DNA from 2 places in the Nocardioides sp. NPDC023903 genome. Region 1 is predicted to be linked to the other one. Evidence: predicted binding sites of a transcription regulator. Region 1 holds the regulator's gene; the other holds the start of a gene.
What was found. The regulator LexA, encoded in region 1, represses DNA repair genes until DNA is damaged. The targets are predictions, from matches to a motif close to TCGAACANNTGTTCGA.

Region 1 (7,784 bases):
GGCGAGCGTGACTCCGCGCCCCGCCACACCGACCGCGAGTGGCGACAGGTCTCCGTCAACCACCGCGACTGCCTCGGCGCCGCCAAGTGCCCCTTCGGCGAGGAGTGCTTCGCCGAGGTCGCTCGCGACAAGGCCCAGAAGAGCCACCTGATCGTCACCAACCACTCCCTGCTCGCGATCGACGCGATCGAGGGCGTGCCGATGATCCCGGAGTACGACGCCGTCGTGATCGACGAGGCCCACGAGCTCGTCGCCCGGGTGACCCAGGCGGCGACCGACGAGCTGACCGCGGCCGAGGTGGAGCGGGCCGCCCGGCGGGCCCAGAAGCACATCGAGGGCTCCGAGGCCGACGACCTGGCCGATGCCTCCGACGCGTTGCGGGCGGCGATCAACGAGAGCTCACCCGGGCGGTTCGTGACCCTCCCCGAGGTCATTTCCGACGCGCTCGTGCTGGTGCGCGACGCCGCTCGGTCCGCGATCTCCGCGCTGCCGAAGCCGAAGGACTCCGAGAGCGCCGATCCCGGGTTCCAGCAGGCCAAGGGCGGTCTGCAGGAGGTCTTCACGACCGCAGAGCGGATGGCCGCCGCCTCAGAGCACGACGTGATCTGGCTCAACGAGGGCGGCGATCCCCAAAGAAATAATGCCAGGCCGCCCCGCCTCTGTGTCGCGCCGCTGCAGGTCTGGGCGCAGATGCGCGAGAAGCTGCTCACCGAGAAGACCGTCGTCTTCGCCTCGGCGACCCTCAAGCTCGGCGGCGACTTCGGCCCCGTGGCCGGATCCCTCGGGCTCAAGGCGGAGGAGCGCACCGAGGTGGGCGTCGGGGCGCAGCGTACCGATGACGTACTGCCGTGGATCGGGCTCGACGTCGGCAGCCCGTTCGACTACGGCAAGCAGGGAATCCTCTACGTCGCCCGCCACCTGCCTCCTCCCGGCCGCGACGGCATGGGCGCCAAGACCCTCGACGAGATCGTCGACCTGGTCGACGCCGCCGACGGACGTACGCTCGGGCTCTTCTCGTCCCGGCGTGCCGCCGAAGCCGCCGCCGAGGTCGTGCGCCAGAAGCTGCCTCACCTGACCACGTTGGCCCAGGGCGACGCGCAGCTGCCCGAGCTCGCCGCGCAGTTCGTCGCCGACCCCCACACGGTGCTCTTCGGCACGCTGTCGCTGTGGCAGGGCCTCGACGTCCCCGGCGACACCTGCCAGCTCGTGATCATCGACCGGATCCCGTTCCCGCGACCTGACGACCCGCTGATGTCGGCCCGGCAGCAGGCGGCCGACAAGGCCGGCGGCAACGGGTTCATGCAGGTCGCCGCCACCCATGCGGCGCTGCTGCTCGCGCAGGGGGCAGGTCGACTGATCCGCACCACCACCGACCGCGGCGTCGTGGCCGTGCTGGACGCCCGCCTGGCCACCGCCCGCTACGGCGGATTCCTCAAGGCCAGCCTGCCGCCGATGTGGGCCACGACCGACCCCGATGTCGTACGCAAGGCCCTCAAGCGGCTCTCGGAGATGGCCTCCGCCTGACCCAAGCCGAGTCGGCGCGTTCTGACCGAAATGCACGCCGAGTCGGCTCGTTACAACGAGCCGACTCGGCGTGGTTTTGGGTCAGCGGTAGGTCTTCGCCCACCAGCGGTGGGTGGCCTTGTCGGGGGTCGCGATGCCGTGGCACGAGAACGCGGTGCCCTGGCCGCAGTTGAAGTTGCTGCTCGCGTTGGCGAAGGTCACCTCGACCTTGCCAATCCGCTTGGAGGAGAAGCCCTCGATGGTCTTGGTGGCGATGCCCTTGCTGTTGGGCTTGAGGTAGAAGACGCCTCGGGTGCCGTCGGTGCGGAAGACGCTGACCACGGCGCCGTTGGCGTTGGGCCGGGCCACGTCGACCTTGACCCGCAGCTTCCAGCCCTTGCCGACGTTCTTCGGGACAAGGCGCTGGGAGGCGTACGTCAGGTGCTTGAGGGTGAACTGGCCGTCGACGGTCTGGTGCTTGGCGGGCAGCGCGGTGCGGCCGTCGTAGACCGGCGCGTAGTAGGCGCCGCCCTCGCTGTAGCTCTTCGAGGGGGCTAGGTTGGCGGCGGCGAAGCGGGTGTACTGCAGCTTCAACGTGGTGCCGCGGGCGGCGAGCGCCTGCCGGACGGCGGTGGTGGAGTAGGTCGACGGCGCTCGGTTCCAGATCGAGAGGACGACCTCCGGCAGCGTCCCGCGCTCCTTGGCGAAGCGCTCGGAGAGATAGCGGAAGAAGATCCAGTTGCCGTAGATGCCGAGGTTGGACGCGTTGGAGTTGTCCAGCGGCTTGCGCTGGTCCTCGAGCTGGCCGTAGCCGAGGTACTGCCGGTTGTCGTTGATGCTGTCGTAGACCTCGTCCTCGACCCAGGTCGCGGTGGACTCCATCATCCAGCGGTCCTCGCCGGCGTCGTAGGCGAACTGGACCGCGTGGAAGTATTCGTGAGCGGCGGTCACCCGGAGGTTCTCGGTGGGCGTGTTGACCGTGCCGTACTCGCTGGTGGCGTAGTCGTTGTCCATGACGCAGTAGGCCGTCGCGGCCGTCTTGGAGACCTTCGTCTCGGGCGCGCAGTAGCCGTAGTAGCCCTCGTCGTAGAGGTTCTCCAGGTAGATGTCGACCTTGCCCGGGGTGACCGCCTTGTCGGCCGCGGGCTTGCGGTAGCCCGCCTGCACGTAGAGGTTGTGGACCTTCGTGACCACGTCGCGGACCTGGTTCGCGTACGTCGTCGAGGCGGCGTCGCCGCCCTTGCCCGGCGTGTAGTGAACGCAGACCACGTCGCTGCAGGTCTGGGTCGCGGTGCGCGGGCGGGCGAGCAGCTCACGGGCGGCCGCCTTGTTGGAGCCGTCCAGGGCGTCCTTGGCGTTCCACAGGTCGGTCAGCGCGATGGTCGCGTCGGGCCGGCCGGCGACGTGCCGCCCGGGCACGACCTGGCGGGCACCGCGTACCGACTGGTTGCGCTTGACCTTCTTGGCCGCCGCGAGCGCTTCCCGGGCCGCCTCCTCCGTCACCGGCTGCTCGGCGCTGGTGTCACCACCGGTCCTCACCGAGGTCGCCGGCGTCGACCCGGTTGCGGGCATGGTGGCGACGAACGTCGCGACGACCATGCCTGCGATCAAGACGAGGGAGCGTTGTTTGCGGGTGATCCGGCGGGCAATGTTTCGCATGAGATACCAGACGTTCGGGAAGGCAGACCTGCGCAGTCTAAGCGCAGAGGGCGGCTGTGTCCGGGGGACACGGCCTAGGACGTGGTCTAGACGGGCTGCGTGACGTGATGGAGCCTGTTGCTTCCGGTTGCCGTGGCGTACGACCTGGCCCAGGTGGCCGTGGTGTTGGAGTCCTTGCGCTCGCCGATGACGTACCAGTCCATCTGGGCGCGGTTGCGGGTCACGTCGAGGACGGAGTAGCCGTGGTCGTCGAAGTTGAGGTAGCGGACGTGGCGGTTGGCGGTCCGGATGATGTTCTCGACCGTCAGGCTGACCGTGCGGCGTGGCGCGCCGAGGATGTCCTTGAGGTTGTTCGAGGTCACCGAGGTGGCCACGAACTCGACCCCGGCGGTCTTGCCGAGCGGGTAGACGGCGGAGTCGTACGGCAGGTCGCAGGCCCACGCTGAGTGGATGTCGCCCGTGACGAAGACGGTGTCGGTGATCGCGTTGTTGCGGATGTGCTCGAAGAGCTCGGTGCGGTCGGCGGTGTAGCCGTCCCACTGGTCGACGTTGTAGGCGATGCCGTTGTCGGGCAGGAGGCCGGTGACGTCGTTGACCGGGCTGATCAGGCTCTTGGGGAGCGCGCCGAAGGTGACCGGGCTGATCATCACCGGGTTGCCGACGATCTTCCACTGGGCGTCGGTGAGCAGACCGTCCTTGAGCCAGGCCAGCTGCTCGTCGCCGGTGATCGTGCGGTCGGGGTCGTCGACGCCGGCGAGGTCGGTGCGGGCTACCTGCTGGGAGCGGTAGGAGCGCAGGTCGAGCATGCTCAGCTCGAGCAGGTTGCCGAAGCGCAGGCGCCGGTAGATGCTGTCGTGGAGGTGGTCGTCGATCTCCACGGTGGCAGTGCCGTCGACGCGCAGCGGCATCCACTCGTCGTAGGCCTGGTTGGCGTTGGTCTTGCGGTCGATCCAGTCGTACTCACCGGGCTCGTTGTTCTCGGCGCCCAGCAGCCAGGCGTCGTTGGCCGACTCGTGGTCGTCCCAGGTGACGATCCAGGGCAGCCGGGCGTGGGCGGCGGAGAGGTCGACGTCGCGCTTGTACTGCGCGTGCCGGATCCGGTAGTCGGCCAGCGTGTGCATCTCGTGGGCCGGCTCGTGCCGCCGGACGTCCTCGTTGGCCATGCCGTAGCCGTACTCGCCGGGGGCGTACTCGTAGAGGTAGTCGCCCAGGTGGAGGATCGCGTGCAGGTCGTCGCGGGCGGCCAGGTGGCGGTAGGACGCGAACCAGCCGGCCTGCAGGTTCGAGCAGGAGACCACCCCGAAACGTACGTTCTCCGGGGCCGCGTCGGCGGCCGGAGCGGTCCGGGTGCGGCCGACGCGGCTGGTCTGGCCGTTGTAGGTGAAGCGGTAGAAGTACCAGCTCTCCGGCGCCAGGCCGGTGACGTCGAGCTTCACGGTGTGGTCGCGGTCAGGACCCGTCTGGTGGGATCCCTTCGCGGTGACGCGGCTGAAGTCCGCGGTGGGCGAGACCTCCCAGCGGACCAGGACCTCCTCGCCCTGCCCGGACCCGGGAGTCGCGTCCGCGGTCGGCGTGACCCGGGTCCAGATGACCACGCGGTCCGGGAGCGGATCACCGGAGGCGACGCCGTGCTGGAAGTGGTTGAGCGTGCCGCCTGCGGCCTCGGCGGGCTCGGGGAGAACGATGGCTCCGGCTCCTGCGGCGGTCGCCAGCCCGGCGGCGATGAGGGTGCGGCGGTCGATCTGCGTCTGGGTCACGCTGTATGGAACGACGCAGCCGCCGGCCCTGTCATGGGCCGGCGGCTGGATTTCACGCAGTGTTCCCGGACTGGTTCCGGGAGGTGTGGCGCAGGACTCAGAGGCTGCGCAGGACCGCCGTCACCTTGCCGAGGATCGACGCGTGGGTGCCGTCGATCGGCTCGTACGCAGCGTTCTGCGGCAGCAGCCAGACCTTGCCGTCCTTGCGGGAGAGCGTCTTGACCGTGGCCTCGCCGTCGATCAGCGCGGCCACGATCTCGCCGTTCTCAGCGGTCGGCTGCTGGCGCACGACCACGAAGTCGCCGTCGCAGATGGCCACGTCGACCATCGAGTCACCGGAGACCGAGAGCAGGAAGAGGTCGCCGTTGCCGACCAGCTGCTTGGGCAGCGGGAAGACGTCCTCGATGCTCTGCTGGCTCGAGGTCTCCTCGGCCAGGATCGGTCCACCGGCCGCGATCCGCCCGACCAGGGGGACCATGGCAGCGGCGGGGTTGGGGTTGATGTCGGCCTCGGCGGTGATCGTCGACTCGGGCTCCTCGCCGGACATGGCCTTGCGGTGGGCCATCACCTCCGGGAGGAAGACCTCGAGAGCGCGCGGTCGCTTCGGGTCCTTGCGGATCAGACCACGCTGCTCCAGCGCGCGGAGCTGGTGCGCGACGCTGCTGGTGCTGGTCAGCCCGACCGCGGCGCCGATCTCGCGCATGCTGGGCGGGTAGCCGCGCTGCTCGATGCTGTCGCGCAGGTGAGCGAGGATGCGCTGCTGACGCGGCGTGAGCCCGGTCGCGTCCGGCGGCCCGTCGGGCAGCTCGCGGACGCGGCTCTTCTTCGAACCGCCTGATCCGGTGCCTGTCTTCTGCGTGGTCATGTCATCACATTAGTCCCTCTAGCACCACGACATCAAACATTTGTTCGACCTCTTGGGAGGTGCGTGTCGGCGTTCGAAAATTCTTGGGGTCGCTACTTGCGTTGTTCGAACACGTGATCTACCTTCGAACATGTGCTCGATCGAACACCTGATCGAGAGACTTGTGACCAGGAGGCCGTGAGATGAGTGCAACCGTCTATGTGCTGCCCGTAGCCGAGCCGCCCCGTCCGGTGCGGGAGGAGCGTCGCTCGACCGTGCGGCTCACCCGTCGCGGACGAGTCGTCGTGTTCGCGTTCGCGCTCGTCGTGCTCTTCGGGATCGCGCTGATCGGAGCGAAGGTGGCGTTCGCGGTGGAGAACGGTGCGGACAAAAGCCCCGCCTCCTCCGCCCACACGATGGTCGTCGGCGATGGCGACACGCTCTGGGACATCTCCTCGAAGGCCGTCGCCGGCACCGACTCCTCGATTCGGGAGATGGAGCAGAGGATCAAGGAGCTCAACAGTCTCGAGTCCTCGATGCTCATGTCCGGACAGACGCTGATCGTTCCGACCGCGCCGTAAGGCGCCGCACAGATGTCCGGCTGCTCCTTCGACCCTGGCAGCCGGCTACCGGGGAAAAGAGTGAGAGTGCTGCAGGCGATGGGAAGCGTCTGCAGCACTCTCGCTGTCTCAGGTCAGTGGCGCCCGCGATAGGGGCTGTCCGGCTCGGCCGGCGGCCACTGCTTGTTGCGCGTGCTGTGCCGCGGCGGCCACTCGTCGTCCGGCTGGACCGGCTGGACCGGCTGGACCGGCGGGTCCTGGGGCTGGCGCTGGGTGGGCATCGCCTGGGTCGCGGCGGGATCCTGGGTCAGCCGAGCCCGCGAGCCGGTCTGGCCGTAGCTGGTCGGAGCCTGGTAGGCACCGGACTGATACTGCGGCGAGCCGGCCTGCTGGGTGGGGTAGCTGTCCGTGCTGTATCCCTGCGAGCCGTACCCAGGGGTGCTCTGCGGCGTCGACGTCGGTGTCGGCGGGCTGGAGTAGTAGGGCGCCGGAGTGGGCGGTGGGCTGGTCGGCGGCTGGTAGGCCGACGCGCCGTACGCGGCGCGACTGCCGGTGTTGCCGTAGCTCTGGTCGCTGCCGGGGTAGCCGTAGGGCGACTGGGAGCCGGTGTCGGGGTAGGCCGAGCGGTTCCCGGTGTCGCCGTAGGGCGGCTGGCTTCCGGTGTCGGAGCTGTGCCGGCCGTAGCCGGTGTCGTCGTAGCCGTAGGAGCCGGTGCCGTAGTAGTCCTGCTCCGGGTAGGCCTGCTCAGGGTAGGCCTGGTCGGAGTAGGCCGGGTCTGTGTAGTCCGTCTCCTCGACGTAGGCGTTGGAGTGGCTTCCGGCGTAGTCGTCGGTTGGCGGGGTGGGGGAGCCGGAGAAGGCCCGCCAGGCCTTTCCGGCGAAGGTGAAGGTCAGGAAGAGGCAGGCGACTGCAACGACCGCCGCGATGGCGAGCTTCGCCCAGGCGCCGGAATCGCCTCCCCGTGCGTCGGCCCCGAAACCGACGGCGACCCACACGAGCACTCCCCAGATGACGAGGAAGGCCAGTGTCGCGATCGCAGGCAAGATGAAAGGTGGCCGGGGACCGCTTCTGGGGCGCGTGCCTCTCCGCGACCCGACGCGATTTCCTCCGGAGATGTTTGTCACGGGGGTCATTCTTACGCATCAGGGCCAGTCCGGCGCCCTCGAACCGGAATCTTTCGGTGTTTGACCGGCGACACGCCGGACACGCGGGTAAACCCGACCCTCGCTTGCATCGTCGTGGGGGCGGGCGTACGGTTACCACTACATCTAGTAGTTACACGGCTGTAGTTATCCACATCTAGTTCACATGAACGGGCGGATGGCCCACAGCGATGAGGGTGTTGTTCCACAGGGGCTCACGCTCATATCCACAGGTTCCACAGGCTCGGGCCGCCAATGAGACGGCCTGGATCCACAGGTCTCACGAGAGGGGCTCGACCGTGCACTGTCCGTTCTGCCG
Region 2 (7,784 bases), on a different contig from region 1:
GGCGAGACGCTGGAGACGTCGACCGTGGTGCGGGACGGGGGTGCGAGCGCCGTCGGGTAGCCGGCCACCAGGGCGTCCTTACGGACCGCCTGCTTCGGCAGCGGCTCCGAGATCAGCGCCGCCGTCTTGGTGCGTGGCTTCTGGGTGAGTCCGGGCAGGCCCGACTCGGTCGGCGTCGAGGCCGCCTCCGGCAACGCCTCGGTCGCGGGCTCGGGGTCCTTCTCCGACTTCTTGCCGGATCCGGATCCGGTGCCGGCTTCGGAGCTCGGGTCGGCGCCCGGCGAGCCGGACTGGGACGAGGAGCTCGAGCCGCCGCCGTCGTTGCCGGACGAGGAGTCGGCGAAGCGTCCCGGCGCCCAGAAGATTGCGACGCCGACGAGCACGCCGAGCAGCACGAACATGAGGAGGCGCTTGGGGTTCACGAGACCAGTCGACGCGTAGCGGGGCCGAGTCGGGACCGATGGGTCGGTCGCGTACTCAATTTCAGGCAGCCTGCCGAGCGGCCCACCGCCGGTCGAGGTGAGGCATGCGACGTTGCCGTTGCCGGGAACGGTCCCGGCCCAAGCATCCCGGGGGACGGGCCACGTTGAACACTGCCGACTTTCTTCTCGAGCAAGCGCCCGAGGATTCGATCGCGCTCGCCGAGGCGGGTCGCGAATACACCTTCGAAGAGCTGCGATCCAGCGTGTCCGTGCTCATGGGACGGCTCTCCGTGCTCGGTCTGACTCCGGGTACGCCGGTCGGGATCATGGCGCCCAACGGGCTGTTCTGGACCTCGGCCTATCTCGCCGCGCTCCGGATGGGGCTCGTCGTGGTGCCACTGGCCGTCACGCTGCCGACCGAGGAGGTCGTGGCCCGCGCGCGCTGGGTCGGCGCCGACGCGCTGTTGGTGGGGCGTGCGCAGGCCGAGGCGCTGAGGCTGAGCCTGCCCAGGAGTCTCCCGGTCGTGGTGGAGCGGAAGGAGCGGCTCGTCCCGAAGCAGCGGTCGACGCCGGTCGAGCTGTCCGAGGCGGTCGAGGTCGACCCGGACCAGGACGCGCTCTACATGTTCACCTCCGGCACCACCGGCGACCCGCGCGCGGTGCGGATCACCCACCGCAACATCCAGGCCAACACGACCTCGATCCTCGGCTACCTCGGCATCACGTCGGAGGACCGGATGCTGGTCGTGCTGCCGTTCACCTATGTCTTCGGGCTCTCGCTCCTGCACACCCATCTGCGCGCCGGTGCCGCGATGGTCATCCAGCCGACGTTCGTCTTCCCGCAGGCGGTGGTGGACCGGATGACCTCCGCGCGCTGCACGGGGTTTGCCGGTGTGCCATCGACCTTCGGGATGCTGCTGCGCAACAGCACCTTCGGCAGCACCGCCATACCGTCGCTGCGGACGATCCAGCAGGCGGGTGGCCGGCTGGCCCCCGCTCTGGTGGAGCAGATGGCGTGCGCCCAGCCGCAGGCCCGGGTCTTCGTGATGTACGGCGCGACCGAGGCCACCGCCCGGCTCTCCTACCTCCCGCCGGAGGAGGTCACCCGGCGGCCCGGGTCGATCGGCCGGGGCATCCCGGGCGTGGACTTGCGGGTGCTCGACCGCGACGGCGTGCACGTCGCCCCCGGTGAGGTCGGCGAGATCTGGGCCAGCGGCGCGAACATCTCGCCCGGCTATCTCGACGATCCCGAGGCGACGGCCCGCAAGATGCCCGGCGGGATGCTGCGTACGGGAGATCTGGCGAAGGTCGACGAGGACGGCTACATCTACGTGGTCGACCGGGTCGAGGACTTCATCAAGTCGTGGGGGCACCGGATCGCGAGCCAGGACGTCGAGTCCGCGGTCCTCTATCTGCCGGACGTGGTGGCGGCTGCCGCGGTCGGGCTCCCGGACGACGCTGCCGGCGAGCGGGTCGAGCTCGTGGTGGTGCGGCGGCGCGGGTCGCTGCTGCGCGGCGCCGACGTGATCGCGCACTGTCGCGAGCGGCTCTCGAAGCACATGGTGCCCGAGGTCGTCCGCTTCGTCGACGCGCTGCCGCTGAACGCGAACGGAAAGGTCATCAAGCGCGACGTACGCGCGATGTGTCTGCGGCTGGCCCAGGAGCCGGCCGAGGGGCAGGACGACGACGTCGATGATGCGGATGATGCCGGCTTCGAAGGGGTCAAGGTGGGTTGAGGATGTCGATGCGAAAGGTGTCCGGTTCGGTGAAGCTGCTGGCCGGAGTGTGGGCAGGAGTGCTGGTGGTCGCGGTCGCGCTGGCCGGGGCATGGTTGCTGAGGAGTCCAGGGATGAACGAGCACATCGCGATCGCAGAGCCCAGCGAGTCCGAGCTGCAGGTCGCGGGGCAGACCAAGGTGCTCTTCGGGCACAACTCCGTCGGGATGAACATCCTCGACGGGGTCTCGAAGGTGTACGCCGACGCCTCTGTGCCGGCGCCGGCCATGGCCGATGTGACTGGTCCCGAGATCTCCGGTGCCAGCATGACTGATGCCGAGGGCGCGACGATGCGGCATGCGTACATCGGGGTGAACGAGGACCCGCTCAGCAAGTTCGCGGCGTTCACGGAGCTGGTGGACAGCCCGGCCGGGAAGGACGTCGACGTCGCGCTGATGAAGCTCTGCTACGTCGACATCATCGCCGCCACCGATGTGCAGGCCGTCTTCGACGGCTATGTGTCGATGATGGAGGAGGTGGAAGCAGCCCATCCGGACGTACGTTTCCTCTACACGACCGTGCCGCTCACCGCCGACCGCAACTGGAAGTCCAAGGTGAAGGCGGCCCTGGGTCGTGACGACGAGATGGGACCGGCCGACAACATCGCCCGGGAGCGCTACAACGCGATGATCCGGGAGAAGTACGGCGCCACCGGCCGCCTCGTCGACATCGCCGCCGCCGAGGCCGACGGCACCGGGGAGCGCAGCCAGGACGGCAGCACCTACTACGTGCTCAACAAGAACCTGACCTTCGACCGCGGTCATCTCAACGAGGTCGGCTCGGAGGCCGTCGCCGCCGAGTTCCTCAAGATGGTGGCGACCCACAGTCCGGTCGCCTGAGGTGCTGACAAAGGGCGATGAGCGTGCGATGAGCCTGCAGGGGGTCGGGATCGACATCGCCGACATCAGGCGCTTCGCTCGGCTCCTGGCGATGCGTGGTTCCGGGTTCGCGGTGCGCTGGTTCACCGACGCCGAGATCGCCCAGTGCATGGCCGCGACCACCCCCGCCACGGCCTTCGCGATGAGGTACGCCGCCAAGGAGGCCGTCTGGAAGGCCCTCGGTCCCGGCGAGTGGTCCGGGCCGCTGCCGTGGCGCGGGATCACCGTGCTCGAGGATTCTCCTGGGTCTCTCGAGGTCACCCTCGAAGGCCCTGCGGCCGATCTCGCGGCTCTGGCCGGTGTCACCGCGGTCCGTGTCGCCACCGTTCCCGGGCCCCGGATGGCCATCGCCACGGCCGTCGCCGAAGGCGCCGTGATGCGAGGCGACGATGCCTGACCTACGACTCGACCACATCGGCATCCAGGTCCGCGACCTGCACCGCACCGCCGAGGCCTTCGAGCGGCTCTTCGGCTACCGCCGCGCCACCGACCCGGTCGTCAACACCCGCCACGGCGTCCGCGGGATCTTCCTGGAGAAGCCCGACTCGATCGCCATCAAGCTCATCACCCCGGTGACTCCTGGGCCGCATGCGTACGGTCTCCATCACCTGGCCTTCATGGCCCCTGATCTCGAGTCGACGCTTGTCGAGCTCGGAGTTGCTGGGGCTCGTACGCTCAGTCCGCCGCAGCCGGGGGAGATGTTCGACGACGAGCTCATCGCGTTCGTTCGTGCTGCTGGGATCAATGTCGAGCTCATCACTACTGATCGGCGTCGGGCTCGGATCCGCTGACCTTGGCTGTCTGTCGCGGACTGTGTTTTCGGGGTTGGTGTGGGCCGCCGACCCGTTTTGGAGGGTCTTCTCGATCTGGACCGGCGTCAAGGACGCCCTTCGGGCGCCGGCTTCGCCGGCCGCCTTCGGCGGTCCTGGACTCCGGACCAGATCGAGAAAGATTTGGCTGGCTATCGGGGCGGCGGCCCGGGTGTGGCGCAGCGGATTCTTGTTTGGGCCGGGTGAGGTTGATGGGGCGGAAGGGTGGCCCTTCGGGCCACTTACCATCCACAGATGCGAGGTTGTTCACTCAACGCCAAACCGCCTTTGACCTGCATAAATGGGTGGTCAGACGCGCGTTCGAGGCGTAGAATCAGACCCATCACAGCACACCTCTGAAGGAGAGGGATGGCGATGAGTCTCGGCCGCTCGATCGACCACTGGGGCACCAACCCCGGCGACGCGATCGATGCTGCCTTGAAGGCCATCGAGACCGCCGTTCAGGAGCTGCTGGCCACCGATCCCGCGTATTGGCGTACCGGGCAGAAGAAGGACTTGCTGGAGCGGTTGGAGAAGCTTCAGGCCCAGCAGGCTGCGTTGAAGCTGAGGGTGCTCGCCTTTGCTGGCGACATCGCCGAAGAGACCGGCGCCAAAGACGCCTCCGCGTGGATGCGCGCTGAACTCTTGATCGACAAGGGCGTGGCCCGGTCCCAGATCAAACTCGCGGCCAGTGTCGCGAGGTACGACCTCGTCGCCGCCGGCCTCGCCGAGGGTGTGGTGTCCCAGGACAAGGCCCGGGTGATCACCAAGGCGTTGGACAAGATCGTGGCCGACCCGGTCGCGAGTGTTGAGGACCTGGTGTTGGCTGAGAAGCTGCTGGTCGACCACGCCACCCGGTTGACCGCGAACGAGCTCCGCATCGTCGGCAAGCGGATCCTGGCCGAGATCGACCCGGTCCGGTTCGAAGACGCCGAGGCCAAAGCCCTCCTGGCTGAAGAGGAACGCGCCCAGCAGAAGACCGCGCTGCGGGTCTGGGACAACCACGACGGCACGATCGGGTTCGACGGGGTGTTGCCGACGTCGATGGGGATGAGGTTCAAGCGGCTGGTGGAGGCCTACGCCCAACCCCGCAAGCAGCAGTTGGTCGCCAAGAGTGCTCCGTTGCCGCTGTGGGAGCGGTTGATGGGTCAGGGCTTCGCCCGGCTCCTGGAGACCATCGACCCGGCCGCCCTGCCCCGCCACGGCGGCGATGCCACCACCATCAACGTGGTGATCAGCCTCGAGGAGCTCCGCAAGGACCTCGGCATCGCGACCCTGGGCTACGACGAGACCAACGGCGCCACGATCTCCGCGGCCGAGGCGCGTCGGATGGCGTGCAACGCCACCATCATCCCCTGGGTCCTGGGTGGTGATGGTGAGGTCCTCGATGCCGGTCGAGGCAGCAGGTTCTTCCAACCGATCCAGCGCAAGGCGATGCGACTCCAGCAGAAGTGCTGCCAAGCAGAAGGCTGCGACATGCCACCGGAATGGTGCGACGCCCACCACCTCGACCCCTGGGCCGCAGGCGGAAAGACCGACCTCAAAGACGGCGCGCTGCTCTGTCCGCACCATCACCGCCTCGCGCACAACCCGGCTTACGTTCATGAGCGACTACCGGACGGCACGATCCGGTTCACCCGCCGCCCCTAACCGGGTGGGTTAAAAGTGACTCCACCGGGACCTGCCCCACCAGGCCCGACGACATCACGGCTGACCGGTCTCGGCTCTCGCGCTGAAGCTGCCGCGCTCTACCGAGCGACGTGGAGCGCATGGATGCTCGTCGCTCTCGGACGTCGGCCGTCGCCAGGAGCTGTCCGAGGATCGGGCTCCGTCGAGACAGACGTTCGCGCGGCTGATCGCGCCGTCCCCTACCTGTGCCCAAAGAGCGTGTCGGCCAACTCTCGACTCCACGCTCGGCGTTCCCTGCTGGTGGGGACACTTCCCCACGGCGGCGAAGGTTCCCCACGCTCCGGAGGATGGGGAAGCTCCGCGCCCGTTGGGAACTCTTCGGATGAGTGGGGAGATGGTGCCCGGCGGCACCGAACCGACCCGACCAAAGCGCCGGCTCACTTGTGAACGATTCACAAGGTCGCGTCCACTGCCGTAGGCACCGACGAGGCACCAGGCGCCCGCGCACGACCAGCCACAGCCCCACGCCCATACCCAACTGAATCCGCCGCGCCACACCCTCGCCGCCGACCCGATACAGGCGAAGTCTTTCTCGATCGGGTGCCGGGTCAAGGATCGCCGGAGGCGACCGGCGAAGCCGGCGGGCGAAGCCCGTCCTTGACGCGGTGCATGATCGAGAAACAATCGAAGCAAGGGTCGGCGGCGAACACCGAAACGAAGCCACGGTCACCTCCGCGCGCCTTCCCGGTCCCACCCCAATGCAGTTTCAGTCCCCCGTAGAACCCTCTCGACGCCCCCGCCGAATCTCAGTGTCGAGAGCGTCCAGGTGCTGGGTCCAGAAGCGACGGAAAGGTGTGAGCCAAGCGTCGACCTCGGCCATGGGCCCGGTGTCGAGGGAGTAGATGCGGCGGGTGCCGTTGGGGCGTACGTTGGCGAAGCCGTGCTCGCGCAGGACCTTGAGCTGCATGGAGACGGCGGGCTGGCGGATGCCGAACTCGGCCGAGATGGTCTCGACGATCTCGCCGGAGGTGAGGTCGTCGGCGGCCAGGAGCTCGAGGATGCGGCGGCGTACGGGGTCGCCGAGGACGTCGAAGGCGTGCAAGCGGCTAGTCCGGCATCGCGGTGTAGGCGGCGACGCAGCGCTCGCCGGCGGCGCGGGCCTGGTCGGGGGAGGTGCCGAAGGCGATGTCGGCCTCGACCCAGGCGGCAGCGGAACCCTTCGTGTGCTCGATCATCGCGGGCAGTACGTCGGGGGACATCGGGTCCATCTTCTCGGCCTCGGGGGCGGAGAGGTGGAGGGCCAGGCCGAGCAGCATCTGCTCCCAGCCGATGCCGACGGCACTGGGGCCGAACTCCTTCCACTGCTCCGGCGGGACGGGGGCGGAGTGCTCGAGGCGGAGCAGCGTACGGCCGCCGGAGGCGGTCAGGGTCGCGTCGACCCAGGACATCATGTCGCCGTAGGCCCAGGTGATCGAGAGCAGCTTCGGGCGGTCGCAGGCGAGGATCTCGCCGCCGGCGTTGCCCTCGAGCTGGTAGCGGCCGCCGACCTCGAAGTCGCCGGTGACCGGCATCAGCCAGCGCGGGATGCGCTCCTTGGTGGTCAGCGCGTCCCAGACCTCGTCGGGCTCCGCGTCGTAGCTGCGCTCGACGACGAGCACGCGCAGCTCCTCGCCGCCGCGGGTCGTGGTGGTCAGGGCGCGGTTCACGGCGCCTAGGTGGTCGGCAGGGATGAAGGGTGGTGTGCTCATGCCTGCCGACATTATATCAACGAATCTTGATATTCAACCCTGATCAGCCGGGCAGGTGCGCCTCGGGCCCGACGAACCGGAACGCGATCTGTAGCTTCTTGAGGCTCCGGGGATCCGGCGTGGACTTTGCGCCGGTTCCGCCCATCTTGAGCTCGAACTTCTTCCAGGTGGCGAGGGTGGCGTCGTCCACGATGCCGTTGACCACGAGGTTGGCGCCCGCCTTGACGTTGAGCGCGTTCTGGATCCACCCAACGCCGTTGGTGCGGATCCGCTTGCCCTGGCGGAGCCCCGCGGCGATCTGGAACTGCTGCTGGACGATCGCCAGGTTCGACTTGGTGTTCTTCGGCTTCCACACGGGCTTGGCCCTCGACCTCGCGTACGCCGCGTAGTCGAAGATCGTCGCCCTGATGTCGGCGGGGTGCCAGGCCTTGTCTGTGTTCGCGCCGTGCTGGCCCTTCAGGCCGAACGCGTGGTGCAGGTAGTCGTCGAGCTGCGAGCTCGTGGCCCGGAAGCCGAAGAGCGC

Region 2: AB0F44_RS26420 (DUF222 domain-containing protein) is a predicted target of LexA. The motif match lies at 4,194-4,209, and genes of this name have one in related genera.

Annotation. Positions count from the first base shown of each region.
Region 1 covers NZ_JBEZZS010000016.1:67,294-75,077, forward strand. Annotated here, with positions in the region: gene AB0F44_RS17585 (ATP-dependent DNA helicase) at 1-1,524, shown strand, start outside; gene AB0F44_RS17590 (MXAN_6640 family putative metalloprotease) at 1,606-3,162, opposite strand; gene AB0F44_RS17595 (alkaline phosphatase D family protein) at 3,249-4,919, opposite strand; gene lexA (transcriptional repressor LexA) at 5,017-5,784, opposite strand; gene AB0F44_RS17605 (LysM peptidoglycan-binding domain-containing protein) at 5,967-6,344, shown strand; gene AB0F44_RS17610 (hypothetical protein) at 6,458-7,366, opposite strand; gene nrdR (transcriptional regulator NrdR) at 7,765-7,784, shown strand, end outside.
Region 2 covers NZ_JBEZZS010000040.1:11,412-19,195, forward strand. Annotated here, with positions in the region: gene AB0F44_RS26395 (hypothetical protein) at 1-422, opposite strand, end outside; gene AB0F44_RS26400 (AMP-binding protein) at 587-2,158, shown strand; gene AB0F44_RS26405 (SGNH/GDSL hydrolase family protein) at 2,161-3,036, shown strand; gene AB0F44_RS26410 (4'-phosphopantetheinyl transferase superfamily protein) at 3,065-3,472, shown strand; gene AB0F44_RS26415 (VOC family protein) at 3,465-3,866, shown strand; gene AB0F44_RS26420 (DUF222 domain-containing protein) at 4,260-5,534, shown strand; gene AB0F44_RS26425 (metalloregulator ArsR/SmtB family transcription factor) at 6,280-6,615, opposite strand; gene AB0F44_RS26430 (SRPBCC family protein) at 6,620-7,261, opposite strand; gene AB0F44_RS26435 (hypothetical protein) at 7,305-7,784, opposite strand, start outside.